Regions from separate parts of the Nonomuraea terrae genome, predicted to be linked through region 1. Evidence: riboswitches for the same ligand, from Rfam matches in the RefSeq annotation. Region 1 holds a riboswitch; each other region holds the start of a gene.
What was found. Region 1 has a riboswitch for thiamine pyrophosphate ahead of ACIBP6_RS18115 (FAD-dependent oxidoreductase). Riboswitches for the same ligand answer to the same signal wherever they lie in the genome.

Region 2: linked by a shared signal. The riboswitch ahead of ACIBP6_RS39180 (TenA family protein) and the one ahead of ACIBP6_RS18115 (FAD-dependent oxidoreductase) in region 1 are both predicted to bind thiamine pyrophosphate.
Region 3: linked by a shared signal. The riboswitch ahead of thiC (phosphomethylpyrimidine synthase ThiC) and the one ahead of ACIBP6_RS18115 (FAD-dependent oxidoreductase) in region 1 are both predicted to bind thiamine pyrophosphate.
Region 4: linked by a shared signal. The riboswitch ahead of ACIBP6_RS30245 (purine-cytosine permease family protein) and the one ahead of ACIBP6_RS18115 (FAD-dependent oxidoreductase) in region 1 are both predicted to bind thiamine pyrophosphate.

The regions. Positions count from the first base shown of each region.
Region 1 is NZ_JBITLL010000004.1:7,683-14,951, reverse strand. Features, by position in the region: gene pknB (Stk1 family PASTA domain-containing Ser/Thr kinase) at 1-167, opposite strand, end outside; gene ACIBP6_RS18125 (thiazole synthase) at 294-1,049, opposite strand; gene thiS (sulfur carrier protein ThiS) at 1,042-1,242, opposite strand; gene ACIBP6_RS18115 (FAD-dependent oxidoreductase) at 1,239-2,444, opposite strand; TPP riboswitch at 2,413-2,528, opposite strand; gene ACIBP6_RS18110 (NAD(P)/FAD-dependent oxidoreductase) at 2,588-3,751, shown strand; gene ACIBP6_RS18105 (Rv2175c family DNA-binding protein) at 3,782-4,156, shown strand; gene thiE (thiamine phosphate synthase) at 4,134-4,772, shown strand; gene ACIBP6_RS18095 (polyprenyl synthetase family protein) at 4,825-5,892, opposite strand; gene metF (methylenetetrahydrofolate reductase [NAD(P)H]) at 5,986-6,906, shown strand; gene ACIBP6_RS18085 (GNAT family N-acetyltransferase) at 7,062-7,269, opposite strand, start outside.
Region 2 is NZ_JBITLL010000008.1:186,452-193,720, forward strand. Features, by position in the region: gene ACIBP6_RS39165 (amino acid adenylation domain-containing protein) at 1-3,496, opposite strand, end outside; gene ACIBP6_RS39170 (fatty acid desaturase family protein) at 3,493-4,425, opposite strand; gene ACIBP6_RS39175 (pyridoxal-phosphate dependent enzyme) at 4,456-5,376, opposite strand; TPP riboswitch at 5,642-5,737, shown strand; gene ACIBP6_RS39180 (TenA family protein) at 5,725-6,399, shown strand; gene ACIBP6_RS39185 (carbon starvation CstA family protein) at 6,403-7,269, opposite strand, start outside.
Region 3 is NZ_JBITLL010000007.1:408,287-415,555, forward strand. Features, by position in the region: gene ACIBP6_RS35935 (S8 family serine peptidase) at 1-844, opposite strand, end outside; tRNA gene ACIBP6_RS35940 (tRNA-Arg) at 1,401-1,472, opposite strand; gene ACIBP6_RS35945 (response regulator) at 1,587-1,979, shown strand; gene ACIBP6_RS35950 (AIM24 family protein) at 2,206-2,871, shown strand; gene ACIBP6_RS35955 (ArsR/SmtB family transcription factor) at 3,276-3,578, shown strand; gene ACIBP6_RS35960 (YbaK/prolyl-tRNA synthetase associated domain-containing protein) at 3,568-4,062, shown strand; gene ACIBP6_RS35965 (universal stress protein) at 4,052-4,882, opposite strand; gene ACIBP6_RS35970 (hypothetical protein) at 4,906-5,253, opposite strand; TPP riboswitch at 5,355-5,465, shown strand; gene thiC (phosphomethylpyrimidine synthase ThiC) at 5,458-7,011, shown strand; gene ACIBP6_RS35980 (SDR family oxidoreductase) at 7,107-7,269, opposite strand, start outside.
Region 4 is NZ_JBITLL010000006.1:202,668-209,936, forward strand. Features, by position in the region: gene ACIBP6_RS30225 (YidC/Oxa1 family membrane protein insertase) at 1-225, shown strand, start outside; gene ACIBP6_RS30230 (ATP-binding protein) at 209-640, opposite strand; gene ACIBP6_RS30235 (PAS domain S-box protein) at 784-2,652, opposite strand; gene ACIBP6_RS30240 (methylated-DNA--[protein]-cysteine S-methyltransferase) at 2,749-3,321, shown strand; gene ACIBP6_RS30245 (purine-cytosine permease family protein) at 3,307-4,644, opposite strand; TPP riboswitch at 4,635-4,749, opposite strand; gene ACIBP6_RS30250 (rhodanese-like domain-containing protein) at 4,869-5,192, opposite strand; gene ACIBP6_RS30255 (winged helix-turn-helix transcriptional regulator) at 5,189-5,578, opposite strand; gene ACIBP6_RS30260 (MFS transporter) at 5,692-7,098, shown strand; gene ACIBP6_RS30265 (Fpg/Nei family DNA glycosylase) at 7,104-7,269, opposite strand, start outside.

The sequences.
Region 1 (7,269 bases):
TCGGCGGCCAGCGAGCGGTGCATGACCTTCAGCGCCACCGTCCGGTCGAGACGGATGTCGAGCGCCAGGTAGACGGTAGCCATACCGCCCTGGGCGATCCGGCTCTCGATGCGGTAACGCCCATCGAGGAGTCGACCGACCAGCGGGTCCGCAGTCGTCGTATCCACCCCGCTGAGTTTACGGGCGTTTTGCCACTGGCAGGGCCCCACCGCCCGAAACCGATGCGGAGACGTGCCTCTCGGCGTGTCCCCGCACCGGTTCCGGCGTCGGTCTCCGCCTCGGACGGGATCGCGTCACGGCGTCATCGGCGACGACGCCTCGGCGTAGCGGCGGCGCGGGATGCGCCCCGCCTGCCGGGCCAGCCGGCCCGCCCTGACGGCCTCCTTCATGGCCGCCGCCATGAGGTCGGGCCGCTGCGCCCGGGTGACCGCCGTGGCCAGCAGGACGGCGTCGCAGCCCAGCTCCATCGCGAGCGCCGCGTCGCTGGCCGTGCCGATGCCGGCGTCGAGGATCACGGGGACCGAGGCGGCCTCCACGATCAGCTCGATGTTGTGCGGGTTGCGGATGCCCAGGCCCGAGCCGATCGGCGCGCCCAGGGGCATCACGGCCGCGCAGCCGGCCTGCTCCAGCCGCCGCGCCAGCGCCGGGTCGTCGCCGATGTACGGCAGCACCACGAACCCGTCGGCCACCAGCCGCTCGGCCGCGTCGAACGTCTCGATCGGATCGGGCAGCAGGGTCCGCTCGTCGGCGATGACCTCCAGCTTGACCCAGTCGGTGCCGAGCGCCTCGCGCGCCAGCCGGGCCGTCAGCACGGCCTCGCCCGCGGTGAAGCAGCCCGCCGTGTTGGGCAGCACCTTGATGTCGCGCCGGCGCAGCACGTCGAGCACGGAGCCGCGCGCGGCCGGGTCGAGCCGCCGCATCGCCACCGTGGTCAGCTCGGTGCCGGACGCCGCCAGCGCCTGGTCGAGCACCTCCAGGGAGGGCGCGCCGCCGGTCCCCATGATGAGCCGGGAGGAGAACTTCTCCCCGGCGATGATCAGATCATCCACCTTGCACCGCCGTCAGCACCTCCATGCGGTCACGTTCGCGCAGCGCCGTCGTCTCCCAGGCGCCGCGCGTGACCACCTCGTCGTTCACGGCCACGGCCACTCCGGTGGTGGCCGAGGTCAGCGTGCGTACGGCCTGCGCCACGGTGATGCCGTCGGCCACCTCGTGCGCGGACCCGTTGATGGTAACAATCATGAAAATTCCCGAAATCTCCCAGGCGCGCACAGGGCCGCCAGCTCGCTCTCCTCGCCCAGCAAAATCGCCGTCGTGAGCGGCGCCAGCAGCACGCCGCCCCGGTGGTGCCCGGTCGCGTACACCAGGCCCGGCGTCCCGCTCGGCCCGATGACGGGCAGGTTGTCCGGGGTGCCCGGCCGCAGCCCCGCCACCACGTCGGCGACCTCCAGCTCGGTGACGCCCGGCACCAGCTCCCTGGCGTCGCGCAGCAGCTCGTAGAGCCCACCGGCGGTCACCTTCGTGTCGAACCCCATCTCCTCCTGCGTGGCCCCGACCACCAGCTCGCCGTCACCCCGGGGGACGAGGTAGACGGAGGAACCGTGGACGGTGCCGCGTACGCACCGGCCGAGCAGCGGCTGAGGCGACCGCAACCGAATGATCTGCCCCTTCACGGGCCGCACCGGCACGTCGGCCAGCCCGGCACTCCAGGCCCCGGCGGCCAGCACCACCCGCTCCCCACGCACCTCGGCGGGCACGTCACCGCCCGGCTCCAGCCGTACGCCGACGACGGCGTCGCCCTCGTGCAGCAGGCCGCTGGCGCGGGCCCGCACCAGCGGGACTCCGCGCCGCTCCAGGGCGGTCAGCAGCGCCGCCGTGACGCGGCGCGGGTTGACCCAGGCGTCGTCCGGCGCCAGCAGCCCGCCCCGTACGGACGGCGCCAGCATCGGCTCCAGACGGCGGCACTCCCGCCCGGTCAGCCGCTCCACCGGCAGCCCGAGCTTGTCCATGAACGCCGCCAGCTCCTCCAGCGCGGCCAGGTCGTCGGCGCCGAAAGCCACGTCGAGCGTGCCCTCGGCCCGCAGGTCCAGCCCACGCCCAGCGGGACCGCCCTGCGCCGGCCGGAGCCCCACCGCGTGTCCCACGCTCTGCCGGCCTCCGGCGTCCAGGCCGGTCGTGCCCAGCCCCGCGTCGGCGGCCAGCTCGGCGGCGAAGGCCGGCCAGCGGCGCAGCGAGGCCACCCCGAGCCGCAACAGCGGCGCCTCGGTGTACGTCACCTCGCTGACCGGCGCCAGCATCCCCGCCGCCGCGTAGGAGGCGCCCGAGCCGGGCGCCGGGTCGATCACGGTGACCGGCCGCCCCTCGCGCGCCAGCCGCCAGGCCACGGACAGCCCGACGACCCCGCCACCCACGATCACATCCACCTGCGCTCCCTTCGCCGGCATGATCCGGATCAGGTGTCTTGCGGTCGAAGGCCCGTGCAGCCTTCCTCTCAGCCCGGTACCGGCCGGACTCCCGCGCGTCTTACCGCCCCCAGCCTACGGCCTCGGTACGGCGTCCGGGCAAGCCCCCCGTTAAGGTCATCACCGTGGAGCATGTCGTCGTGGTGGGAGCGGGCCTGGCCGGACTGCGGACGGTGGAGGCCCTGCGCGCGCGCGGCCACGCCGGCCGCATCACCCTCATCGGGCGCGAACGCCACCGCCCCTACGACCGCCCGCCCCTGTCCAAGGCGGTGCTGTCCGGCAAGGCCGACACCAGCTACGTCGAGACCGACCTCGCCGCGCTCGGCGTCGAGTTCCGCCCAGGCGTCGAGGCCAAGTCGCTGCGCGAGGGCGTCGTCGAGACCACCGAGGGCGAGCTCGGCTACGACGGCCTGGTCATCGCGACCGGAGCGGACCCGATCCGGCTGCCGGGCGACGGCCCCCAGCACGTCCTGCGCACCCTCGACGACGCCCACGAGCTGCGCGCCATGCTCGTCCCCGGCGCCCGCGTCGCCGTCATCGGCGCCGGCTGGATCGGCGCGGAGGTGGCCACCGCCGCCCGCCGCGCCGGCTGCGAGGTCACGGTCATCGAGGCCGCCGAGGCCCCGCTCGCCACGGCCGTCGGCACGGAGGTCGGCGCCCGCACCGAGCGCTGGTACGACGGCATCGACCTGCGGCTCCGCACGATGGTCGAGTCCGTCGAGGAGGGCGGCGTGCGCCTGGTCGGCGGCGGGTTCGTCGAGGCCCACGCCGTCGTCACCGGCATCGGCGTGCGCCCGGCCGTCGAGTGGCTGGCCGACGCCGACATCGACCTGCACAACGGCGTGGTCGCCGACGAGCACCTGCGCACCTCGCTGCCCGGGGTGGTGGCCGTGGGCGACTGCGCGGCGTGGTGGTCACGGCGCTGGCAGACCAGGCTCAGGGTCGAACACTGGGACACCGCCCTCAACGCCCCCGACGTGGCCGCCGCGACGCTGCTGGGTGAGCAGGCCGTCTACGACCCCGTCCCCTACTTCTGGTCGGAGCAGTTCGGCCACATGGTCCAGTACGCCGGCCACCACCCCGCCGGCCGGCGGCTCGTCCACCGGGGCGGGCCCGAGGGCAAATGGTCGGCCGTCTGGCTCACCGCCGGCGACACCATCGCCGCGGTTCTCGCCGTCGACCGGCCGCGCGACGTCGTCCAGGGGCGCCGGATCATCGAAGCCGGTCATCGCGTGGACACGGAACGCCTGGTAGATCCACAGGTATCCCTACGAGATTGTGTTGTTTGAGCAAGCACGGCATGTGGTAGTTGTGGGACCGTGACGCTTTCTGTTGCACAGATCGACCGGGAGACCGAGGCACTCGTCGACGAGTGGCTCACGCTCCCCGAAGTGGCCCAGCGCCTCGATCTCTCGATCGGCCGGGCCAAACAACTGCTCAAGGATCACAAGCTCCTCGGCGTCCGCCGGGGCAGCGGCGGGCCACAGGTGCCCGCGGTGTTCCTCCAGGGAAAGGACGTGATGAAGGGCCTGCCTGGCACGCTCACCGTGCTCCAGGACGCCGGTTACGACGACGCCGCCGCGTTGCGCTGGCTCTTCACCCCCGACGACTCGCTGCCCGGCTCGCCCATCGAGGCGATCAAGGCCGGCCGCCACACAGAGGTCAAGCGGCGTGCCCAAGCCCTCGCTTTCTGAGGCCCGCCTCTATCTCTGCACAGACGGCCGCCGCGACCGCGGCGACCTGGCAGAGTTCCTCGACGCGGTGCTGGCCGGCGGAGTGGACATCATCCAGCTGCGGGAGAAGGGCCTGGAGGCACGCGACGAACTCGCGCTCCTCGAGGTCTTCCGCGACGCCTGCGACCGGCACGGCAAGCTGCTCGCCGTCAACGACCGGGCGGACATCGCCTACGCCGCCCGACCCGACGTGCTCCATCTGGGGCAGGACGACCTTCCCGTGACGGTCGCGCGAGAGATACTCGGCGACGACATCGTCATCGGACGGTCCACCCACTCCGCCGCCGAGGCCTCCGCCGCGGCCGTGGAGGAGGGCGTCGACTACTTCTGCTGCGGCCCCGTGTGGCCCACGCCCACCAAGCCCGGCCGCCCGGCCCCCGGCCTGCCGCTGCTCGACCACGCGGCGGCGCTGGAGGCCACCCGGCCCTGGTTCGCCATCGGCGGCATCGACCTCGACACCCTCGACGAGGTCATGGCCCGCGGAGCGAGCCGGGTGGTGGTGGTCCGGGCCATCACCGAGGCCGACGACCCCGGGGCGGCCGCGGCGGAGTTCGCCAAACGCCTTTCGTCCCGCTGACCATGAGAAGGCGCCCGCCCGGCGATCCGGGCGGGCGCCTTCCGCTTTCCCGTCACATGGTGCGCGAGGTGGCGGCGATGGCGAGCTCCTTGAGCGCCGTACGCGCCTCCGGCGTGACCGGGGCCGCCTCCAGCGCCGCCAGCGCCTCGCCCAGATACTCGCCGATCAGCTCCTCGCACTCCCGCAGCGCCCCGGTGTCCCCGATGATCCGCCGCAGCGTCTCCACCCCGCTCTCGTCCAGCGCGGGATCGCCGAGCAGCCGCCGCACCGTCGCCGCGTCCTCGGCGGAGGCCGCCGCCAGGGTGCGGGCCACCAGCATCGTGCGCTTGCCCTCGCGCAGGTCGTCGCCCGCCGGCTTGCCGGTCTGCGCCGGGTCGCCGAACACGCCCAGGATGTCGTCGCGCAGCTGGAACGCGATCCCGACCCGCTGCCCGTAGCCGGTGCACAGCTCGTCCATCCACGGCTCCAGCCCGCGGCCGGCGAGCGCCAGCCCGAGGCGGAGCGGATGCTCCACCGAGTACTTGCCGCTCTTGTACAGCGCCACCCGCAGCGCCGACTCGAACGTGTTCTCGCCGTGCGCCTGCTCCAGCAGGTCGAGGTACTGGCCGCACATCAGCTCGGTGCGCATGTGGTCGTGCAGCGGCTGGGCCGCCTCCAGCACCTCACGCGGCAGGCCGCTGGCCCGCCACATGTCGGCCGACCAGATGAGCAGCAGGTTGCCCAGCAGGATCGCCGCGCCCTCGCCGAACTGCGCGGAGGAGCCGTGCCAGCCGGACTTCTCGTGCATCGCCTGGAAGCGGCGGTGCGCGGACGGCATGCCGCGGCGCAGGTCGCTCTTGTCCATCACGTCGTCGTGCACCAAAGCGCTGGCCTGCAGCAGCTCCAGCGAGGCGGCGGCGGTGAAGATGCCGGGCTCGTCCGTGCCCCCGGCGCCGCGCCAGCCCCAGTAGCAGAACGCGGGCCGCAGCCGCTTGCCGCCCGCGAGCAGCTCGTCCGCGGCGGTACGAAGGGGCCGGAACTCCGGCTCGCCACCCGAGGGCAGCTGTCGTTCGACGAACTCTCCGAGAACCTGTTCCACGTGCGTGCGCAGGGTGCCCATGCCGGCGGCGTCGTTGGTCATGTATTGAGACTAATGGTCGGATCCCGGATTGGGATCTCCACAGCGGGCCCCTTGCCCCGGTGCACCGCGAGAACGTACCTGTACCCTTGCCCCATGGCGCTTGGTCGACCTTCCATCCGGCCCGATCGGGTTCCCACCGTCCGCGAGCTGCTCGCCTCCGGTGGGCGTTCGTTCTCGTTCGAGTTCTTCCCGCCGAAGACCGACGAGGGCGAGCGCCAGCTCTGGCGCGCGATCAGGGAGCTGGAGTCGCTGCGGCCCACGTTCGTCTCGGTGACGTACGGCGCCGGCGGTTCCACGCGCGACCGCACGGTCGACATCGTCGAGCGGATCGCCCACGACACCACGCTCACCCCCGTGGCTCACTTCACCGCGGTCAACCACTCCGTTCGCGAGCTGCGCCACCTCGTGGGCCGCTTCGCCGACGCCGGGGTGCGCAACATGCTCGCCGTGCGCGGCGACCCGCCCGAGGACCCGATGGGCGAGTGGGTGCCCCACCCCGAGGGCGTGCTCTACGCCGAGGAGCTGGTACGGCTGATCAGGCAGGCCGGCGACTTCTGCGTGGGCGTGGCGGCCTTCCCCTACAAGCATCCGCGATCGCCGTCCATCGAGTCCGACACCGAATACTTCGTGCGCAAGTGCGAGGCGGGGGCCGACTACGCGATCACCCAGATGTTCTTCGAGGCCGACGACTACCTGCGGCTGCGCGACCGGGTGGCGGCCAGGGGCTGCGAGACGCCGATCATCCCGTGCATCATGCCGGTCACCCAGATGAGCACGATCGCCCGCTCCGAGCAGTTGTCGGGGGCTCCGTTCCCGGCCCGCCTGGCGGCCCGGTTCGAGGAGGTCGAGGACGACCCGGCGGCGGTGCGGCGGCTCGGCATCGACCACGGCGCCGCGATGTGCCAGCGGCTGCTCGACGAGGGCGCGCCGGGGATCCACTTCATCACGTTCAACCGGTCGAGCGCCTCGCGAGAGGTCTTCCAGCGGCTGGAGCGCGTGCCGCTGTCGGCGTGAGCCTTGGGGTGCTCGTCACCCGCCCGCAGGGGGACCGGGCGGGTGACGAGCAGGGAGCGTAGCCTCTCGGTAAAGGGGCGGTCACTATCTGTCATGGATGGTGCCCCTCGGTCACGCTCGGCAAACCCGCCGGTCACAGCTTGCTCAGGAAACGCTCAAGAGAGCGGGAGCGGACGGCCCGCGATCACGTACTCCTCGTGGCCGCCCGGGAAGACGAACTTGGTCAGCAGGTCCGTGAAGCCCATGCTGGCGTAGAGGTGGCGGGCGGCCGTCGGCTGGTCGTGCGTCGACAGCACGGCGGAGCGCTCGGGGCGGCCGGCGCACAGCGTGCGGATCATCGCGCGGCCGATGCCCTTGCCCTGG
Region 2 (7,269 bases), on a different contig from region 1:
GGTCGAGGCAGATCGCCACCCGCGTGCCGGGGCGCACCCCGTGGCCGCGCAGCACCCTCGCGAGCCGGTTGGCGCGCTCGTCGAGCTCCCGGTAGGTGACGGTCGTCGGGCCGGCGGTGAGCGCCGGCGCGTCGGGCGCCGCCGCCGCGCACCGCTCGAACAGCTCGTGAACGGTGTCCGCCGCGGGCAGCGGGATCGCGCTGTCGTTCCACTCGCGCACGATGCGGTCCCGCTCGGCCGCGGTGAGCAGGGGAAGGTCGCGCACCGGGGTGGCCGGCGCCGCGGCCGCCGCCTCCAGCAGGGTGAGCAGGTGGTCCCCGAGGGCTTCGACGCGTTCGGCGTCGAACAGCTCGGTGGCGTAGTCGACGGTCAGGACGGGGCCGTCCACCGTGAAGTGCAGGCCGAACGCGAGATCCACCAGCATCGCGGCCGGCGGCTCGTCACCGGCGTACCGCAGGAGCGGGCGGCGCGGGGCAGGGGTGTTGTGCACGGTCACGCTGATCCCGCTCAGCCGGTTGACCTTGCCGGCCTGCGCCCGCCCGATCGCCGCCATGATGTCCGGCAACGGCAGGTCCTGGTGCTCGAGGTCGCGTACGACCGCCTCCTGGACCCGGGAGAGGAGGTCGGCGAACGTGGGATCGCCGCCGACGTCACCGCGCAGCGGCACGATGTTGAGTACGGCGCCGACGAGGTGCTCCGAGTCGGCGTCCCGCCCGGCGACCGGTGCCAGCACCGTCACGTCGTCGTGCCCGGTGTACCTGCCGATCACGGCCTGTACCCCGGCCAGCAGCACCATGAAGAGGCTGGCGTGGTGCTCCCGCCCGCAGGAGCGGAGCCGGTCCAGCAGATCGGGCGGAAGCTCGCGGGAGATCCGCTCGGCGGCGAACGACCGCGCCGCCGGGAGCGGCCGGTCGGCCGGGAACTCCACGTCCAGGTCGGCATCGGAGAAGCGGTCCCGCCAGTAGGCGTCGTCGGCGCCTGGCGGCCTGCGCCGGCCGGGCTCCGCCGGCCGGTCCCGCCGGCTCTCGACCGGCTCGCGGCCCTCGGCCAGGTCGTGGTAGAGCTCCGCCAGCTCGTCCGCGAACACGCCGGCCGACCAGCCGTCGAAGCAGAGGTGGTGGACGACGAGCAGCAGTTCGTCGTCGCCGCCGGTGCGCAGCAGCACCATGCGCGCGAGCGGGCCCGCCGCGAGGTCGAGCGGCTCCCGTACGGCCTGCCGACGCGCCCGCGCGGCGCCCGCCGCCCGCTCCCCCGGCGGCAGGTCGCGCAGGTCGATCACAGTCAGCGGCACGGTTTGGGGCACGGTCTGGGGCACGGTGCCCGGCGGGTCGACGATCATGACCGGTTCCCCGTCCTCGGACGGGAAGCGGGCCCGCAGCGCGGGGTGCCGGCGGACCAGTTCGGCCAGGCACGCCTCGATCAGCTCCGCCCGAGCCGGGCCGGCCCATCTGTACCGGATGCCGAGGGTGTACGCCGGCAGGTCGGCGGTCAGCTGCTCGGCCATCCAGAACGTCCGCTGCATCCCGGTGAGCGGCAGCACCCGCGGCTCGTCGTCCGGTCCGCCCTCAGCCGGTCCTCCTGGGGTGTCCCGGGCCTCCGGTGTGCCGGGTGCGGAGCCCGCCTGCGTGTCCCCGGCGGAGCCGGGCGCCGCGCGGACCGCCGCCACCATGTCCGCGAACGTCGGAGCCGCATACAGCTCGCTGAGCGCCAGCTCGGCCCCGCACTCCCGGCGCAGCCGGCTGATCAGGCGGATGGCCTGGAGCGAGTCGGCACCGAGCGCGAAGAAGTCGTCGGCGGGCCCGATGCCGGTGACGCCGAGCAGGTTCTCCCACAGCGCGCGGACGCGCGCCTCGGCGGTGTCGCCCGAGCCTTCCGCCGAGCCCGGGTCCCCGCCCGGCACGTCGCCGTCGACCGCAACCGGCGGCACGGAAGGCGGCACGGAAGGCGACACGGCCGCCAGCGCGGCCGTGTCGACCTTCCCCTGAAGGGTGAGCGGAAAGGACTCGTGGCAGCGGATCACGGCCGGCACGAGGTGGTGCGGCACCTGCTCGCGCAGGCGCCGGCGCACCTCGGTCGCGTCCGTACGGCCGTCCTCCGCGATCAGGTGTGCCACCAGCCGTGTCTGCCCGCCGCTCTCGTCGGCCAGCACCACCGCGTCGGCGACGCCCGCGAGCCGGCGCAGCGCCGCCTCCACCTCCGCGGGCTCCACCCGGAAGCCGCGGATCTTCACCTGCCGGTCGAGCCGGCCCAGATACTCCAGCGTCCCGTCGGGCAGCCGCCGTACGCGGTCACCGGTGCGGTACTCGGGTGCTCCGCCCGGCCCCGGGACGAACCGCTCCGCCGTCGTCTCGGGCCGGCGCAGGTAGCCGGTGGCCAAGGCGGCGCCGCCGATGCGCAGCTCGCCCGGCTGCCCGGCGGCGGCCTCGGTGCCGTCCGGCCCGACGACCCGGCAGGTCACTCCTGGCAGCGGAAACCCGATCGGCACCGGGTCGGCACCGGACCAGGAGGTCAGGTCGGCGACGGTCGCCGTGACGATCGTCTCTGTCGGGCCGTAGGTGTTGAGCAGCCGCACGCCGGGGCGGACCCGTGCGCGCCAGCGCTCGACGGTCCGGGCATGCGCCGCCTCCCCGCCGATGATCACCATGCGGACGCTCGCCGGCAGCGCCGCCTCGTGCCTGTCGATCGCGGACACGAGCTCCCGCCAGTACGCGGTGGCCATGGCGAGCACGGTGACGCCGAGGTCGGCGCAGCGGTCGAGGAACAGGTCCGGCCGGCTGATCATGTCCTCGTCGCGGACGACGACGGCCGCGCCCGCGATCAGCGCGGGGAAGATCTCCTGGACGCTCGCGTCGAAGCTGAGCGAGGCGAACTGGAGCACGCGGTCGTCAGGCCCAATGCCGTACGCGTCCCGGGCCACCTCGCAGAAGTGCGACCAGCCGCGCCGGGGCACCAGCACGCCCTTGGGACGGCCGGTGGAGCCGGAGGTGAAGATGACATAGGCGGCGTCGTCCGGAGACGCGGCGGCGGCGGGCGGCGGCGCGTCGGCCGGGCCGGCCTCTTCCAGGCGCAGCACCGGGGTGCCGGCGGGCAGCGGCGGGTCGGCGTCCACCAGGACGACCCTGGGTCGCGTGTCCTCCAGCATCAGCGCCAGCCGCGCCGCCGGATAGCCGGGATCGAGCGGCACGTACCCGGCCCCGGCGCGCAACACCGCGAGCAGCGCCGTCACCGCCGCCCGCCCGCGCGGCAGGCACAGCCCGACCAGGTCACCGGGCCCGACCCCGGCGGCCGCCAGCACGCCCGCCAGCCGGTCCACCTCCGCCACCAGCGCCGCGTACGAGGTCTGCCCCGTCGTGTCGATCAGAGCCGGGGCGCCGGGCGTTCGGTGTGCCTGCTCGGCGACGGCGGCGAGCACGTCGAAGGCCGGGGCCGCGTCCCGCGATCCCGTGGCGGAACCGTGGGACGCCTCCGCCGGGCCGGCGATGCGCATGTCGCTCATGCCTCACCTCTCCCGTGCGGCCGGCGAAGGGCCGCCCAGAGGGTGCGGTAGAAGTCCGCGTACGTACGCTCCACGTGGACGGCGTGGCGGCGGGTCTCCTCGTGACGGCCGGGCAGCAGGTTGATCGGCACGCTCATCGCGGCATGGTGCTCGATGTGCAGGTTGTTGCCGTTGGTGAACCAGGTGCTCAGCCGGCTCCCCCTGATCGACCGCGTGTTGCGCAGCACATCGGTGCTGTCGGTGTCGCAGAGGACGTGCTCGGGCAGCTCCACGAGGAAGTGCAGTGGCACCGCGAGCAGGAGGGGCAGCACCCACAGCCGGAGCGGGTACTGGCCGTACCCGGCCACGGCGACGCCGAGCGCGGCCAGGACGGCCCCGCCCAGGACCAGGTGGTCCACGACGATGCGGCGGCGCATGGCCGGGCTGACCGCGCCGAACCCGTACGTCCAGCGGCCCGTGGCGGCGAGCAGCACCTCCCACAGGACCGAGGCGAGCCGCCGGTAGTCGAGCAGCCCGCGTACCAGGTGTGACACGGTCAGCGGTGCCCGGGTGTCGAAGCCGAAGAACTCGGTGTCCTGGGGCGTGCCGAGATAACGGTGATGCTGCAGGTGACGCAGGCGGTAGTGGCTGTAGACCACCATCAGGGGCAGGCCCAGCGGGACGCCGGCCAGCCGGTGCGGCCAGGGCCTGCGGAACGCCGAGTGGTGCAGGCACTGGTGCTGCAACTCGACGGCGTGCGTGTACATCGCGGCGAGGATCACCACGCCCACGGCGACCAGGGGTAACTCCGGGCGCAGCGCGAGGACCACCCCCACGGCGGTCAGCACGGCCAGCGCGGCCAGCTTGGCGACGAAGACCCGCTGGTCGTCCCGGGTCACCTTGGTGCGCGCGAAGAGCAGCGCGGGGCCGCCTCCGGTCAGTGCGGTCATCGTTTCCCCGATCAGGTGCGGCAGGTACGGTCAGCGTCCGCTGAGCAGCACGACGTGGGTTCCGGACAGCGGGCCCGCCGCGCGGGCGCGCGCGAGCAGCCCGGCCAGGGCCGCCGCCCCGGCCGCGGTCGGGCTCGCACCGTACGGGGTGAGCGCGGCCCTGGCCTCGATCAACTGCTCGTCGTGGACCCCGAACACCGCGCCGCCGGTGTCGGCGATGGCCGCCATGGCCTCGGCGCCCTGCAGGGCGTGCCAGTTGACCAGCGGCTGGTTGTGGTCCGACGCCGTGACGGCGTCCGGCGGCAACATCCGGTACTCGCCGGGCCAGCTCGTCACCACCGGGTTGTTGCCCGCGGAACACACACCGTTGATCACGCTGGACCAGCCGAGTGCCCGCATCCGCCGGTGGACGGCGATCGTCGTGGTGCCGTTGCCCACCGGGACCCACAGCGCCGCGGGCGGCTCGCCGAGGGCCTCCCGCAGCGCGGGGACCACCACGCCGTGTCCCTCGAACACCGCGTCCGCGTACGGGCCGTCCACGTTGCCGTCGACCGCGCCCTCCTCCGCGGCCACCCGGCGGGACTCGTCCACGGCGTCCTCGTAGCTGCCGGGCACCAGATGCACGTGAGCCCCCGCGGCGCGCATCCACGCGCCACCGTCGCTCCAGCCCTCGGGCAGGACGATTGTGCAGGTCATGCCGGCAGCGCGGCACGCCATCGCCATCGCGCGGCCGTAGTTGCCGCACGTCGCGACCACCACATGGCGGTACCCGTCGGCGGCGGCGCGGGCCACCACGGCCCGCGCCGCGGGTTCCTTGTGGCTGCCGGAGGCGTACCGGGTCTCGTCCTTGATCAGGACGCGGGCTCCGGGGACGAGGTCCGCGGCGTCGATCAGCGGCGTGCCGTACGCGTCGATGGGCGCGCCGGCGGACGTCAGGGTTTCCGTGGACATGCGTCTCCTCGGACATGGTCGTGCAGAGGGAAGGAGGTCAGGGCCTGATCACCGACCGCGTCCTGATCCCGATCGGGATCGCACGGGGAGGAGGGCGCGTGACTGGGACGAACGTTACAAAGGGACATATCAGGCCGGGTTAACGGCAGCCGAAACCTGGATGTTGATCAAGGAGTAACTGCCTGATCTTGGAATGAATCGCCAGGTAACAACCCACATGAGGGCTGACGTACAAGATGTCCGGCTAATCCCGTGTTACAGTCGGCGCGTTGACGCGGGGTGCCCGGGCGTCCGGGCTGAGATCACACCCGTCGAACCTGCTCTAGTTCGCACTAGCGAAGGGACGTCATGTTCTGCGACGACATGTGGCAGCGCACGGCCGAGTTGATGAAGGCCATCCACGACCACCCGTTCAACGTCGCACTCGGCGACGGCACGCTCGAACCCGAGCGGTTCGCGTTCTACATCGTGCAGGACGGCCGCTATCTGGAGGCGTTCTCCAAGACGCTCGCCACGGCGTCGGCCCGCGCCGGCGACCCGGCGGAGGCCGCGTTCTACGCGCAGAGCGCGCACACCGCGCTGGCCGCCGAGCGCCTGCTGCACGCCGGCTACGTCGCCGACCTGGGCGCCGACGCCGAGGGCGTCGCCACGTCGCCGACGTGCCTGGCGTACGCGTCGTTCCTGCAGGCGACCGCGCTCACCGCGCCGTACCCGGTGATCGCGGCGGCGGTGCTGCCGTGCTTCTGGATCTATCAGGACGTCGGCACGGCGCTGCTCGGCAGGGCCGGCGACCTGGACGGCCACCCGTACGGGAAGTGGATCTCCACCTACTCCGACCCCGGCTTCGCGGCCTCCGTGGAGCAGGCCAAGGCCGTCGCCGACCGGCTCGCCGCCGCCGCCGGGCCGGACACCCGCGCGGCCATGGAGCGGGCGTACTGCCGGGCGGCGGCGTACGAGTGGATGTTCTGGGACAGCGCCTGGAGGCGCGAGACCTGGCCGACCGAGCGGTGGCTCGCGCCCTGACGCTCAGCTCCCCGCTGTGGCCCTGGCCATCGCCTCCCGTTCCTCGCGGGTGGGGATGAGGCCGGACGGCGCGAGGATCTTCGACTCCTGGAACGGCTCCTCCGTGCTCGGCAGCGGCTCCGGCGATCTGATCGCCTTCACCCACACCCGCATGGCGTCCACGATGACGACGATGATCAGAATGGCGAACAGGGCCGCCAGGATGCCGTCGACGGTCGAGTTGATCACGATCTGCCGCATCGCGTCCTCCGTCCGGGCGGGCGCGAGCAACTGGCCCTGGTCGAGCGCGGTCTGGTAGCGGTCGCGCTGGGCGAAGAAGCCGAGCCCCGGGTCGGGCGAGAAGATCTTCTGCCAGCTCGCCGTCAGCGTGACGGCGACGTCCCAGGCCAGGGGCACCGCCGTGACCCAGGCCCATTTCAGCCGCCCGCTCTTGATCAGCAGAGTGGTGGCGACGGTGAGCGCCACCGCGGCGAGCAGCTGGTTGGCGATGCCGAACAACGGGAACAGCTGGTTGATGCCGCCGAGCGGGTCGTTGACGCCCTGGTAGAGGAAGTAACCCCAGGCCGCCACGACGACGGCGCTGGAGATGTAGACGCTCGGCCACCAGCTCACCCGGCCCATCGGCTTCCACAGGTTGCCGATGGTGTCCTGGAGCATGAAGCGCCCGACGCGGGTGCCGGCGTCGACGGTGGTGAGGATGAACAGCGCCTCGAACATGATCGCGAAGTGGTACCAGAACGCCTGCAGCGCCTGGCCCCCGAGGAACCCGGAGAAGATCTGGGAGATGCCCACCGCCAGCGTCGGCGCGCCGCCCGTCCGGGCGATCAGCGTCTCCTCCTGTACGGCCGTCGCCGCCGCCTGCAGCTGCTC
Region 3 (7,269 bases), on a different contig from region 1:
GGCCGAACCGGTTGTCCTTTCCCTTGGGACCGAGGTCTTTGGCCGTGTCGGTGGCCAACTGCACGATCCGCCGGGCCGACATCTTCGGGTACTCCGCACGCAACAAGGCGAACGCACCTGCGGCCAGCGCGGAGGCGTGGCTGGTACCGGCACCGTTGGGCCATACCCTGCCGTCCTGGCTCAGTGCGGGAATGTTCACACCGGGCGCGCCCAAGGCGACGTAATCCTGTCGCTGGGTCTTCTCCCAGGGCCTGCCCTGGTTGTCCATCGCGCCGATCGCCACGACGCCAGGGCACGACGCCGGATAGGTCACCTCGTTGGTGGTGTCGCCCTCGTTGCCGCTCGCGGCCACGACGATGGCGTCCTTCTTCACGGCATAGGCCACCGCTTCGAAAACCTCGTCCGGGCAGGCCTTGCCACCGAATGCCGGAGAGCCCTGCGAGATGTTGATGACCTTGGCACCGTGGTCGGCCGCGTACCGGATCGCCGGCGCGGTCGTCGAGGTGCCCACATTGGGTGCCACCAGCGGCAGGATCTTGGCCTTCGGCGCCACACCGGTGAAGCCGGTCGTGTTGCCCCGCGAGGCGATCAGACTCGCCATACCGGTGCCGTGTCCGAAGCCCTCTTGGGTGTCGCGGCGACCGTCCCGGCTGCTGCTGCCCTGAAAACTCTTGCCGGGAACCACGGCGGCGCGCATGTCGGGCAGCGTCGCGTTCACGCCGGTGTCGATCACCGCCACGGTCACACCCGCGCCCTTGGTCCGCGGCCAGACCGTTTCCTCGATGTTCCAGGTGTCGAACCACCACTGTTTCTCGCTCAAGGGGGACGCCTCGGCGACGGTCACGGGACCGATGGTCAGAGCCACCGTCAACCCGGCGGACGCCAGTCGTACCAGCCTTCGCAAAACCCTCTCCTCTGCCGGAACTGCCCTTCGCGAAACGGCTTAGGATCGTACGCCACCGAGGATGGCCGTTCCTGACCAATGGCATTGTCCACGCAGAAAGTGCGCTTCATTCAGGGGCCGAGCCGGGACGGAGTGGCGGGCCGGGTTGGACGAGTACAAGGCCCACCGATTCGGGGACAAATGGTTAGCTTGGGGATTTCGGCTATCAATTGGACTTAAACAGCACGCGAGATCGCAGCCGCCGATACTTGATCGGTGCACCGTTGATGCGAAGGGCCTACTGACCCGCACGCGACCTCGATCGCATCGGAGGAAGCAAAGGTGATCTGTGGCCGGCCCGCCGTCAGGGCTGGAGGGCAACTCCGTCGCCGGCCAACAACTGGCCCACAACTAGCGAGCTACAACGAGAACGGGCGGGACTCCGTGAGACTGGAGGCCCGCCCGTTCGTACGATGTTCGCCCTGGTCAGCTGGCTAAGCCGCTGATCGAGATCGAGTGCCCCCTGTAGGATTCGAACCTACGCACCCGGCTCCGGAGGCCGGTGCTCTATCCCCTGAGCTAAGGGGGCTCGATGCGTGACAAGGCTATCAGCATCTGAGCACCACTCGGCACCAGATAAAGGTCGGCGAACAGTTCGTGTGAAACCGCACGTGATCGGGCCGGCGCGGGTACCTTTGCGGCCGTGGGCGAGGTTCTTGGGAAAGTGCTGGTCGTGGACGACGACGAGGTGATCCGGCAGCTCATCGCGGTCAACCTGAACCTTGAGGGGTTCGAGGTCGTGACCGCCACCGATGGGCAGGACTGCCTTGATCGCGTGCTCGACGTCATGCCTGATGTCATCACGCTTGACGTGATGATGCCGTGCCTGGACGGGTGGACGACGGCGGAGCGGTTGCGTACCGAGGAGGCCACGCGGCACATCAAGGTCGTGCTCGTCACGGCCAGGGCGCAGGACGACGACAAGAAGCGGGGCCGGGGCATCGGGGTGGACGCCTACCTGACCAAGCCGTTCGACCCGGCGGAGTTGATTCAGGTCGTGCGGGATCTGGCTGCGGGTGCGGGCGCGCGCGGCTGAGCGAGGCTTTGGCAGGGGTGCCGGCTGATCGAGGGTTCCGCTGGAAGGCGCTGACCGGTCCTGGGCTCTGCTCAATGGCGTCCGGTATGAGGCTTCGGGCGAGCTGCTGGGGTGGGGCTTGGCCTTGGTAAGGGCTGATGGGCGCGGGTGGCCGGGGTTCGGACGCGCGCGGTGGTGGGGTTCTTCGTAGGGTGGCGGTGTCAGTTCCCCCGCGAAAGGCTGGACCGTGCGTAGCTCGATTTTCGGGAATTTCGATCCTCGGCAGTTGCCTCCTGGCTTTGCGCTGGAGAACGGCAAGATGTTGCGCGTGCAGCTCCCCGAGGTACTGGCCAAGCAGGGGTCGATGGTCGCCTTTCAGGGGCAGATGGACTTCGACTACGAGGGCGCCGGCGGGCTCGGCAAGCTGCTGAAGAAGGCAGTGACGGGTGAGGGTGCCTCGCTGATGCGGGTGCGCGGGCAGGGGGTGCTCTATCTGGCCGACAATGCCGACGACATCCACCTGTTCTATCTGGAGAACGAGGGGATCACGGTCAACGGGCGTAATCTGCTGGCGTTCCAGCCGCAGATGACCTGGGACATCCAGCGGGTCCAGGGGGCCGGGGTGGCGGCCGGTGGGTTGTTCAACACCACGGTCACCGGCACCGGATGGGTCGCGGTGACCACTCATGGCACGCCGGTGTTGCTCGACGTGGCGCGCATGCCGACGTTCGTCGATGGGCAGGCGGCGGTCTGCTGGAGTGCGGGGTTGCAGGTCGGCGTCAACCGGACGATGAAGGCGGGCGCGCTGATCGGGCGGGGGAGCGGCGAGGCCATGCAGTTGGCGTTCCGGGGGCAGGGCTTCGTGTTGGTGCAGGCCAGCGAAGGTCCTCCTGTGGTGAAGGCGTCCTCCTGACGGGCTGCGTGTTGGTGTAGGCCGGCGAAGGTCCTTCTGTGGTGAAGGCGTCCTCCTGACGGGCTGCGTGTTGGTGTAGGCCGGCGAAGGTCCTTCTGTGGTGAAGGCGTCCTCCTGACAGGGGCGTGTTGGTGAAGGCCGGCGAAGGTCCTCCCGTGCTCCTGGCGGGGGGCGTGCTGGCGCCGGTCAGCGAAAGGGCCGCCCGTTGTGGAGGCGTCCTCCTGATCGTCCGCTGCGCGAGGTCGCCGTCGGCGGTTCTCTCCGTGGGTGGGAGAACGTCGCTTCGGCGGCCACGAGCGCCGGTGCCGGGGTGAAGGGCCGTGTAGGTGGCCCACTCCAGGGTGCTGAGCCAAGTGGAGGGCGCCCCCATAGACAGGGAATTAGCTAATTGCCATAATGCCGTGGTGCTGGATGTCGACCTGGTCAAGGCGTTGGCCAATGACAAGCGGCTGCGGATCCTGGAATGGCTGCGCGACCCCGCGCGCCACTTCTCGCCGCAGCGCGAGGGCGACCTCGTGCGCGACGGCGTCTGCTCGCTGTTCATCGCCGAGAAGCTGGGCGTGAGCCAGCCGACCTGCGGCGAGCATCTCAAGGTGCTCGCGAAGGCGGGCCTGATCCGCGGCAGGAAGATCAAACAGTGGGTGTTCTACCGGCGCGACGAGGACCGGATCGCCGCGGTGAAGGAGATGCTGAGCAGTGACTGGTGAGCCGTACGCCGCCTACGAGCGGCTGATCGCCGACATGGACGCGGCAGGAGCGCGCTACCGGCTGATCGACCACGCTCCCGAGGGGCGTACGGACGAGGTCAGCGCGTTGCGCGGGCACGACGTGTCGCAGGCGGCCAAGTGCCTGATCGTGATGGTCAAGATCGGCAAGAAGCAGACGCGGCACGTGCTGGCCGTCGTGCCCGGCGACGCCCGGCTCGACCTGCAGGCCGTCAAGGAGCTGCTCGACGGCACGTACGTCGGCTTCGCCGGCAAGGACAAGGCCGAGGAGCTGGCGGGCAGCGTCAGCGGGACGGTGCTGCCGTTCAGCTACGACCCGCGGCTGGAGCTGGTCGCCGACCCGTCGCTGCTGGGGCAGCCCGAGCTGTACTTCAACGCCGCCCGCCTCGACCGCTCGGTGGCGCTGGCCACGGACGACTACGTACGGCTGGCCAAGCCGCGGATGGCGCCCATCGTCATGAACTAGTGCGGACCACGGCCAGGGGGCAGGGCGCGTGGTGCAGCAGGGCCTGGCTGATGGAGCCGAGCAGCATGCCCGCGAGCTGCCCGTGCCCGCGCGAGCCGACGACCAGCAGGTCCGCGCCCACCGCGGCCTCTTTCAGCACCTCCAGCGGGTGCCCGTGCACGACCTCGGGAACCACGTCGACCGCGGGGTGCCGGTCGCGGTGGCCGGTCAGCCGGTCTTTCAGCAGGTCCAGCGCGTCCTGTTCGCTGTCGCGGTCGGCAGGCTCGAAGCCGGTGGACCGGGGCCAGGCCCAGGCGTACACGACGCGCAGCCGGGCGCCCCGCAGCCCTGCTTCGCGGAAGGCGAACTCGATCGCGCGCTCGGCGCCGGGGGAGTTGTCGGTCCCGGCCACGATCTCGCCGCGTGAGACGGCCGGCTGGTGCTGGACGAGCACGACGTTCGTCCGGGCGTGCGTGGCGACCCCGTGCGCGGCCGAGCCGATGAGCAGCCCGCGTACGCCGCCGACGCCGCGGTTGCCGACGACCAGCAGCTCGGCCCGTTCCGACGCCTTGACCAGGGCCGATCGAGGGTCGCCGGGCAGCAGCACGCCTTCCACGCTGACCTGCGGCCACTCGCGGCGGGCGCGGTCCTGCGCCGCGGTCAGCACGGTGTGGGCGGAGTCGCGCATCCACCGGGCCACCTCGGCGTAGTGGAGGGCCTCCTGCTCGCACAACCACTTCGGCACGGCGTAGGCCACGGTGAGCGGCGCCCCCCGCAGCTTCGCCTCGGTGGCGGCCCAGCCGGCGGCGTCAAGGCCGGTACGGGAGCCGTCCACGCCCACGATGATCAACCGATGTCAGCTCCTCACGATCGCGTGTAGCACTCCACTTCGGCGCGGCGGAGGGACAATCCCTGCTCGGTGGACTCGCGCACGCACCGGCGCTCGGTCTTGCTGAGTTTGAGCTCGCCGCACACGGCCACGCCGGCGTACGCGCGGCAGTCGAGCTCCGTGTCCTCGTTGCCGACGCGGTACGTCCGTCTGACCTCCGCGCGGCACCTCGCGGGTCCGGTGTCCGCGTAGCGACACTGGGCGATCAGCGTGTCGTACTGTTCCTGGCTCACTTCGCGCTGGTCGCTACCGTCCCCAGCGGCTGCGGTGGCGCCGACCGCGGCCAGCACCACGAGTCCGGCGACAGCGACGATCTTCTTCATAGTCCCCCCGAAGTGGTCCGTACCGCCCAGGAGGGTCACCAAACATCAATTCACACAAACGCACCATGTTTCAGGCGATGCCGGGCGTGGGTACGATCACCGCCGTCCAACGCGGGAGCCCTGCACATCGGGCTGAGAGGACGGCTGAAAGCCGCCGACCGCCAGAACCTGCTCCGGGTAATGCCGGCGAAGGGAGTTTGCGCGATGACTGACGCGCACCAGCCCCGATTCTCCAAGATCTACACCGGTGACCTGCGCGTGCCGATGCGGCAGGTGCACCTGTCCAACGGATCGGCGGTGACGCTGTACGACACCTCGGGCCCGTACACCGACCCCTCGTACGAGCCTGACCTGCGGCGTGGTCTGCCGCGGCTGCGCGAGCCCTGGGTTGCCGAGCGCCGCGAGAAGGGAGAGCCGGTCACCCAGGTCGGCTGCGCCCGGCGCGGGATCGTGACCAAGGAGATGGAGTTCATCGCCGTGCGCGAGGGGGTCACCCCCGAATTCGTCCGGCAGGAGGTGGCGGCCGGACGGGCCATCATCCCCGCGAACGTCAACCACCCCGAGTCCGAGCCGATGATCATCGGCAGGAACTTCCTCGTCAAGATCAACGCCAACATCGGCAACTCCGCCGTGACCTCCTCCATCGAGGAGGAGGTCGAGAAGATGACCTGGGCCACCCGGTGGGGCGCCGACACGATCATGGACCTGTCCACCGGCGACGACATCCACGAGACGCGCGAGTGGATCCTGCGCAACTCGCCGGTGCCGGTCGGGACCGTGCCGATCTACCAGGCACTGGAGAAGGTCAAGGGGCGCCCCGAGGCGCTGTCGTGGGAGGTCTACCGCGACACCCTGATCGAGCAGTGCGAGCAGGGCGTCGACTACGTGACCGTGCACGCGGGCGTGCGGCTGTCGTACGTGCCGCTGACCGCCGGCCGCAAGACCGGCATCGTCTCGCGCGGGGGCTCGATCATGGCCGCCTGGTGCCTGGCGCACCACCGCGAGAGCTTCCTGTACGAGAACTTCGCCGAGATGTGCGAGATCCTGGCCCGCTACGACGTGTCGTTCTCGCTCGGTGACGGCCTGCGCCCCGGCTCGATCGCGGACGCGAACGACGAGGCCCAGTTCGCCGAGCTGCGCACGCTCGGGGAGCTGACCACGATCGCGCGAGAGTACGACGTGCAGGTCATGATCGAGGGCCCGGGCCACGTGCCCATGCACAAGATCAAGGAGAACGTCGAGCTGCAGCAGGAGCTCTGCGACGACGCGCCGTTCTACACGCTCGGCCCGCTCGTGACCGACATCGCCCCTGGCTACGACCACATCACCTCGGGCATCGGGGCCGCCATGATCGGCTGGTTCGGCACCGCGATGCTCTGTTACGTCACCCCGAAGGAGCATCTCGGCCTGCCGGACAAGGACGACGTCAAGACCGGCGTGATCACGTACAAGATCGCCGCCCACGCCGCGGACCTGGCCAAGGGGCATCCGCAGGCCCAGGCGTGGGACGACGCGCTGTCGGACGCGCGGTTCGAGTTCCGCTGGGAGGACCAGTTCGACCTGTCGCTCGACCCTGACACGGCCCGGTCCTTCCACGACGAGACGCTGCCCGCCGCGCCGGCCAAGACGGCCCACTTCTGCTCGATGTGCGGCCCGAAGTTCTGCTCGATGCGCATCAGCCACGAGATCCGCGAGCAGGGGTACGCCGAGAAGGCCGCCGAGTTCCGCCGCCTCGGCGGCGAGATCTACGTCGACTAGCCGGTGAATGAGGAGGCCGGCGGCGGCGCCGGCCTCCTTGCCCACGATCGGGGAACGGCCACCACGCCGGAAACCTGACCGGTGGCCGCCTCCGCTCATCCAGGCAGCGTCTCGCCGCCGATCGGGGCGAGGACCTCGCCCGTGTAGTACGACGACATCAGCCCGGAGGCGAAGAAGACGTACGAAGGGGCGATCTCGTCCGGGTCGGCGGCCCGCTGCATCGGCACCTGCTGACCGAATTTGCCCACCTTCTCCTCG
Region 4 (7,269 bases), on a different contig from region 1:
TTCGGCGTGATCGTGGCGCTGGTCGCGGCGGTGGCGTGGCTGTCGGCCCGGCAGATCAAGGTGACGGAGGAGCAGCCGGAGCTGATGCGGCAGATCTCGAAGCTGCTGCCGTACGGGGCGGTGGTGGCGACGCTGGTGCTGCCGCTCGCGGCGGGGCTCTATCTGCTCGTCTCCACGGCGTGGGCCACAGGCGAGCGGGCCGTGCTCGCTAGCCGGCCTCTCTGAGTGCCGCCACCTGCCCGTTCATCGACTGCGCCGGGGCGGGCAGGATGGCCCAGACGGTGGTCGTTTCGCCATCGTGCCTGACCCCCCAGCTCTCCGCCACGTACTCCACGATGCCGAGCCCCCGGCCGCCGAGCGACGAGAGGGTCGGGCGGCCCGCCCTGGGCTCGGTCGCCGCACCCCCGTCGCTGACCGCCACCTCGATGTGGTCGTCGCTCCGCAGCCAGGCGACCCGCACCATGCCCGACGGCAGCGGATGCGCGTGCCGCAGCGCGTTGCTCAGCAACTCGCTCACCACGAGCACCGCATCATCGATGGCGGTGGAGAAGACCCCATTTTCCTGCAGGTCAGTGCTCAGACGCTGGCGGGCAACGGCGACGCTGGACGGCGCGTACGGCAGCAGCACCACGCTTGACACACCCACCTCCCCGTTCACCTGTGCCCCCCGCGGGAACACTCCCCGGTACGACCGAAATGCCCCGTTACTCAATCCCAGAAACCGCATCTCGATCACAGCTTGTACACATTGGACGATAGGTCAGCTCAACTGTGACCACCTCGTTACCGCATCGGTGTGTCGGATCGGATAGTGGAAGCGCATCTGAGAACGAGCCGCATCCTCGTGCCACCCCCCGGTCGCGGATGAGCACTGACATCTCCCCCCTGTGCTCTGGCCAGGCTGCGGACGATGTAGAGACCGAGCCCAACTCCACCAAACCTTCTCCTGTCCCCGCTGTCCACCTGCACGAAACGCTCAAAGATACGCTCTCGGTCAGGTGGGGCGATACCGACTCCCTCGTCGTCCACCACCACGACGACGTCGCCGGCTTCGGGCCAGGCCGCCACGCTGATCAGCCCGCCCTTCGGCGAGTACTTGAACGCGTTCTCCAGCAGCTGCCCGAGCACGATGTCGGTGGCCAGCGCGTCCCCCAGCACGTACGGCAGCCCGTCGGGCACCAGCACCTCGACGCGGTGCCGGTCGGACAGCTCGGGCAGCCCCAGGGTGGCCCCCTCGATCCGCTCGGCCAGGTCGAACGCCTCCATGCGCACCTTGAGCTCGTCGGCCCCGGCCCTGGCGCCCAGCAGCAGGTGGTCCATCAGCTCGCCCAGCGAACGCGACCGCTCGGCGATCGTGCGCACGGCCGAACGGCGCTCGCCGTCGCTCATCTTGTCCCAGCGCGCGTCGAGCGTGCCGGCGAAGCCCCGCACGATCGTGATCGGCGTGCGCAACTCGTGGCTGGTGGTGGCGAGGAACAGGTCCTTGGCCTCCTCCAGCTCCTTGGCCGCGGTCACGTCGCGGAAGTCGACGACCAGCTCGCCCGTCTCCTCGATGCGGGCGCCCACGACGTCGAGCCAGCGTCCGCTGTCCAGCTGGTAGGTGACCTTCTCGCCCACCTTGGGCAGCGGGAACGGCGGCGGGCCGCCGACGACGGCCTCGGCGGGCAGCCCCGTCAGCCCTGCGGCGGCCGGGTTCCAGCGCACCACGCGCCCGTAATGGTCGAGCAGGGCGATGCCGTCGGCGCTGGCGTCGAACACGGCCCGTTCGTGCGCCCGCTGGCGTACCGCCTCCTGGTAGGCCACGGCGTTGCCGACGGCGATGCCCGCGTGGCCGGCGAGCAGCTCCAGCAGCTCCAGCTCCAGGTGTCCGGGGATGCGCCGGGCGAACAGCGCGTACAGAGCGCCGTACGGCCGGCCGCCGACGGCCGCGAGGCCCAGCGCGATGGTGTGCAGGCCGTCGAGCCGCGCCCACACCAGGTCGTCCAGCCCGTCGGACTCCAGCAGCACGGTCTTGCCGGTGCGTAACAGCTTGTCCACCAGGCTCGTACGCAGGTCGGTGGTGATGCCCCTGAGCGCCTCCGGCAGCCGGTACGTGCTCACCAGCCGCAGGCGTTCGCCCTCGATGAGCACGAACCCGCCGGCGTCCGCCCCGGTCAGCTCGGTGAGGCTGGCCGAGATCCGGTCGAGCACGGCGGGCAGCTCCAGCTCGGAGTTGATGTCGCCGACCACGTCGGTGAGCCGGCGCACCAGCCTGGCCCGGCGCGCCATCCGGTGCCGGGCGAGCTCGTCGGCCCGCGCCGGGTGGTGCACGAAGACGTACCCGGCCACGGCGCTGCCGAGGCGCAGGGCGCCGATGTCCACGCGGACGTCGAGCACCGTGCCGTCGCGGCGCAGCCGCTTGGTGTGCAGCGACACGGGCTCGCCGGTGCGTACGCGCTCCAGCACGGCGTTGTGCTCGGCGGTCAGCTCATCGGGCACGATCGGCGCCCGGCGCCCGAGCATCTCCTGCGCCGGGTGGCCGAACATGCGCTCGGCCGCATCGTTCCACACCAGAACGGTCTGGTCGCGGTCGAGCGCGACCACGGCGTTGGGTGAGCTGGCGAGCACCGCGCGGGCGATCTCCTCGTCACTACCGGCCCATTGGTCCCCCACACCTCCATAGTGCCCGTGGCGCGGTGGGTGCGTCGGGCGATCCGTCCGATACGCTGCGGTCACGGTGATTCTCGACGGGTGGGGAGGGTGAGGGGAATGTCGAGTTCCGATCTCGATGCCCTGCTACGGGTGACCTCCAGCACCTATCGGGGAGTGAGGCCGCCCGCCATCGCGTTCGGCGCCTATGACGGCGCCGTGGGCCGGCTCGTGCTAGCGGTGACCGGCAAGGGCATCGCGGCCTGCAGCTTCGAGGCGGAAAACGATGTGTTCGAGCTGATCAGCAGGCATATGGGCGATTCCATCGGGCCCGACCCGCGCCGGCTCGACCCGGTGCGCAGAGAGCTCGACGCCTACTTCTCGGGCCGGCTGCGGGCGTTCGCCACGCCGGTCGACCTGACGCTCGCCACCCCGTTCGCTCGTACGGTGCTGCAGAAGACGATGGCCGTCCCCTACGGCACCACCACGACGCTGGAGGAGATCGGCGAGAGCATCGGCCGGCCGCGCGCGCTGCGGGCGATCGGCAACGCGCTGGCCTCCAACCCCGTCTGCGTGATCGCCCCGTGTCACCGGGTGGTGCGCGCCGACGGCTCGCTCGGCGACTACGCCGGAGGCGCGGCCGCCAAGCAGCACCTCCTCAACGTCGAGCGGCGCGTCTCAGCGGGCAGCTGAGCGGCGCTGCCGCACCAGGCCGATCACGGCGGTCACGAGTGCCGCGACGACCGCGCCGCCGAGGGCGCCGTTCATCCACGGCTCGCGGGTGAAGCCGATGGCATCGCGCAGGCCCGCCCAGATCTGGTCCCACCCGGCGACGGTCGGGGTGGAGGTGGTCAGCCAGTACGCGACGAAGCCGAGCGCCCACGGCACCAGCATCGACCAGCGCGAAGGCGCGTCCTCGGCGGTGTTCCACGAGCGGGAGCCGCCGAAGAGGAAGTACTCGACGGCGAGCACCGCGAACATCGGCACGAACACCGCCCCGATCACGCCCAGGAACGCGCCGTAGGAGTTGACGTCCACCACCAGGGCGATGCCGACGGTCAGCACGCCGATGGCGACGGAGAAGACGCGCCGGTCCACGCGCGGCATGAGGTTCTGCAGCGACATGGTGGTGGAGTAGACGTTGGCGAACGACTGGTCGGTCTCGCGCAGCGTCAGGACGGCGAAGAACAGCACGCCCAGCGGCACCGCGACGAACGTGCCGAACACCGACGTCGAGTCGGCCGCCACCGCCTCGGCTCCCGCGATCGCGACCGCGTACACGCCGAGGCCGAGGCAGGCCACCTGGGCCAGCGTGTAGCCCCCGACCACGCCGGTGAACGCGGCCTTGCTCGACCGCGAGTGCCGGGCGAAGTCGGCGGCCATCGGCACCCACGACACCGACAGCGCGATCACGTAGTCGACCGCCGGCGCGAACGCCTCCCACGAGCCGCCCGTGTACGGGGGCGCGTCGGAGATCATGTGCCAGGCGAACCAGAGCATCGAGATGATCACCCCGATGGTGACGTACCGGCGCAGCACCCGGATCGCGCCGAGCGGCCAGATCGTCAGCGCGGTGGTCAGCACACCCGCCACGATCACCCACGCCTCGTACGGGATCCCGCCGAACATCGCGTTGGCCGCCTTGGCGATCACCCACAGCTCGAAGGCGCCCCAGCCGAGCATCTGCACGATGTTCAGCACCGTGGGGACGTACGACATCCTGGCCCCGAACAGCCCGCGCAGCAGCACCATCGCGGGCTGTCCCGTCCGGGTGCCCGGGATGGCCGACAGGCCGACCATGGCGGTGCCGATCAGGCTGCCGATCACGGTGGCGAGGAGCGCCGCGCCCAGCGAGAGCGGGACGCCGTCGAGGGGGTCGATCAGGAACAGCGCCCCGGAGAAGCCGAGCAGGCTGACCCCCAGGTTGGCCCAGAGCGCACCCTGGTCGAGCACGCCCAGCGTCTTCGGCGGCCGTCCTTCGAGGGTCAGGGGGACTTCTTCGACGCCGTGCGTCATCGCACACTCCCTACGCCGGCATTACCCGGACAGGTTCGTGCGGTCGGCGACAGCGCTCAGTCGCCCTCTCAGCCTGGTAAGCCCCAAGCTCCCGCGTTGACAGGTATGGCAAAGCCAGGATCAACCCGGCTTTACGCCCCCATGATGCCCTAACCCTTCACCAGACCGCCAGACCGCCCCTCGACGGAGCGGGCCAGGGTCAGCGCGGCGCCCCTCTCCCGGGCTCAGGCGACGAACGGCGGCTGGCCGGTCTCGCTCTCCATCGGACGGCTCGCCGCCTCCCACGACTGCATGCCGCCCGCCACGTTGACCGCGTCGCGGCCGAGCTGGTTGAGCCACGCCGCCACCTGCATCGACCGGCCACCCACCCGGCAGACGACGTAGACCGTGCGGTCGGCGGGGACCTCGTCGAGGCGGCCCTGGATCTGCGTCATCGGGATGTGGACGGCCTGCGGCGCGTGCCCTGCCAGCCATTCTTCCTGCTCACGGACGTCGAGCAGGTAGGCGTCGTCGGGGAGGGCGTTGGCCTCGATCTCGGGAACGGTCATGTCTCCATCATCTCGCGCCGCGCGTCGTAGTCGGCACGCGCCGCCGCGATCTCCCCCCGGTGCTCCTCCGTCCAGGTGACCAGCGCCTTGATGGTCTGGTGCAACGTACGGCCGAGCGGCGTCAGCGCGTAGTCGACCCGTGGCGGCACCACGGGGTGGACCGTGCGGGTGACCAGGCCGTCGCGTTCGAGCTGGCGCAGGGTGACGCTGAGCATGCGCTGGCTGACGCCGTCGATCTCGCGGCGGAGCTGGGTGAAGCGCAGGCTCTGGCAGTCGAGCAGGGCGATGACCAGCAGCGACCACTTGTCGGCGATGCGGTCGAGGATCTGCCGGACCTCGCAGTCCTCCCGGGTGTCCCACTGACGGGCGTCGTAGTCGTCGTCCACGGTGCTTTCGCAGTAACTGAGTGACCTTAAAGTGCCGTCTTCCACGACATTTCATACTGGCCCATGATGTGGACGGTTACAAGAGATAACCGACCTGCCGAAAGGTAACCGTGATGCCAGTTTCTGCCCGTTCTTGGGGCGTACTCGCTGTTCTGTGCGGAGCCATCTTCCTTGAGGGCATCGACGTGGCCATGCTGAACGTCGCCCTCCCCTCCATCCGGGCCGACCTGGGGCTGTCCACCGGCATGCTGAGCGGCGTCGTGAGCGCGTACGTGCTCGGCTACGGCGGGTTCATGCTGCTCGGCGGCCGGGCGGCCGACCTGCTGGGCAGGCGGCGGATGTTCCTGCTCTGGCTGGTGGTCTTCCTCGTCTTCTCCGGGCTCGGCGGCTTCGCGGACGAAGGGTGGGTGCTGCTCGTGGCGCGGTTCGTCACGGGGGTCGCCGCCGCGTTCATGACGCCGGCCGGCCTGTCGCTGATCACCACGACCTTTCCCGAGGGCCCGGTGCGCAACCGGGCGCTGCTGATCTACGCGGGGACGGCCGCGGGCGGGTTCGCGCTCGGCCTGGTGATCGGCGGCCTGCTGACGGCGTTCGGCTGGCGCTGGGTGTTCTTCGCGCCGGTGCTGATGTCGGCGGTGATCCTGGCCGCCGCCATCCCGTTGCTGAGGAAGCCGGACGGCGAACGGCCCGCCGCGGGCGGGTTCGACCTGACGGGCGCGGTCCTCGTCACGACCGCGATGATGCTGCTGGTCTACGGCGTCGTACGCCTGGAGCACCCGGCCGACGGGTGGCCGCTCACCGTCGCCGCCTTCGCGGGCGGGCTGGCGCTGCTGGCGGCGTTCGTCGCCGTGGAACGCCGCGCCGCCCATCCGCTGGTGCGCCTGGGCATCTTCAGGTCGAAGGCGCTGGTCCGGGCCAACGTGACGGCCGCCCTGCTCACGGCCTCGTTCTTCGGCTTCCAGTTCCTGGTCACGCTCTATTTGCAGGAGTTGCGCGGCTGGTCCACCATCCAGACCGGCCTGGCGATGCTGGCCGCCGCCGCCGACGTGGTGCTCGCCCCCATCCTGACCCCGTGGCTGGTCAACCGGTACGGCAACGCCAAGGTCGTGTTCGCCGGCCTGCTGTCGGGCCTGCTGGCCTACGCGCTCTTCCTCGGCGTCGGCCTGGACTGGGTGTACGCCGCCATGCTGCCGTCGATGCTGCTGATCGGCCTGATGTTCGCCTTCGTCTACGGCCCGCTCACCATCGTGGCCACCGACGGCATCGCCGAGCACGAGCAGGGCCTGGCCGGCGGTCTGATCAACTCCTCGTTCCAGTTCGGCGCGGCGCTCGGGCTGTCGGCGGTGACGGCGGTGAACGTGGCCGCCCTGGGCGCGGCGACGGGCGCCGAGGCCGGGCTCGCCGCCATGCGGGCCGCTCTGGTGGTGCCGGTGACGGCCACACTGCTGGCCGCCGTCATCGCCGCCGTCGGCCTGCGCGCGCGGGCGCGCGCCGCGGAGCCGGTGCCCGTACGGGCCTGACGACGCTACTTGAGCAGCCGGGACAGGCGGCGGTCGGCCAGCGGCTTGCCGCCCGTCTGGCAGGTGGGGCAGTACTGCAGCGAGGAGTCGGCGAACGAGACCTCGCGGATCGTGTCGCCGCAGACGTCGCACGGCTGGCCCGTGCGGTTGTGGACGCGCAGGCCCGACTTC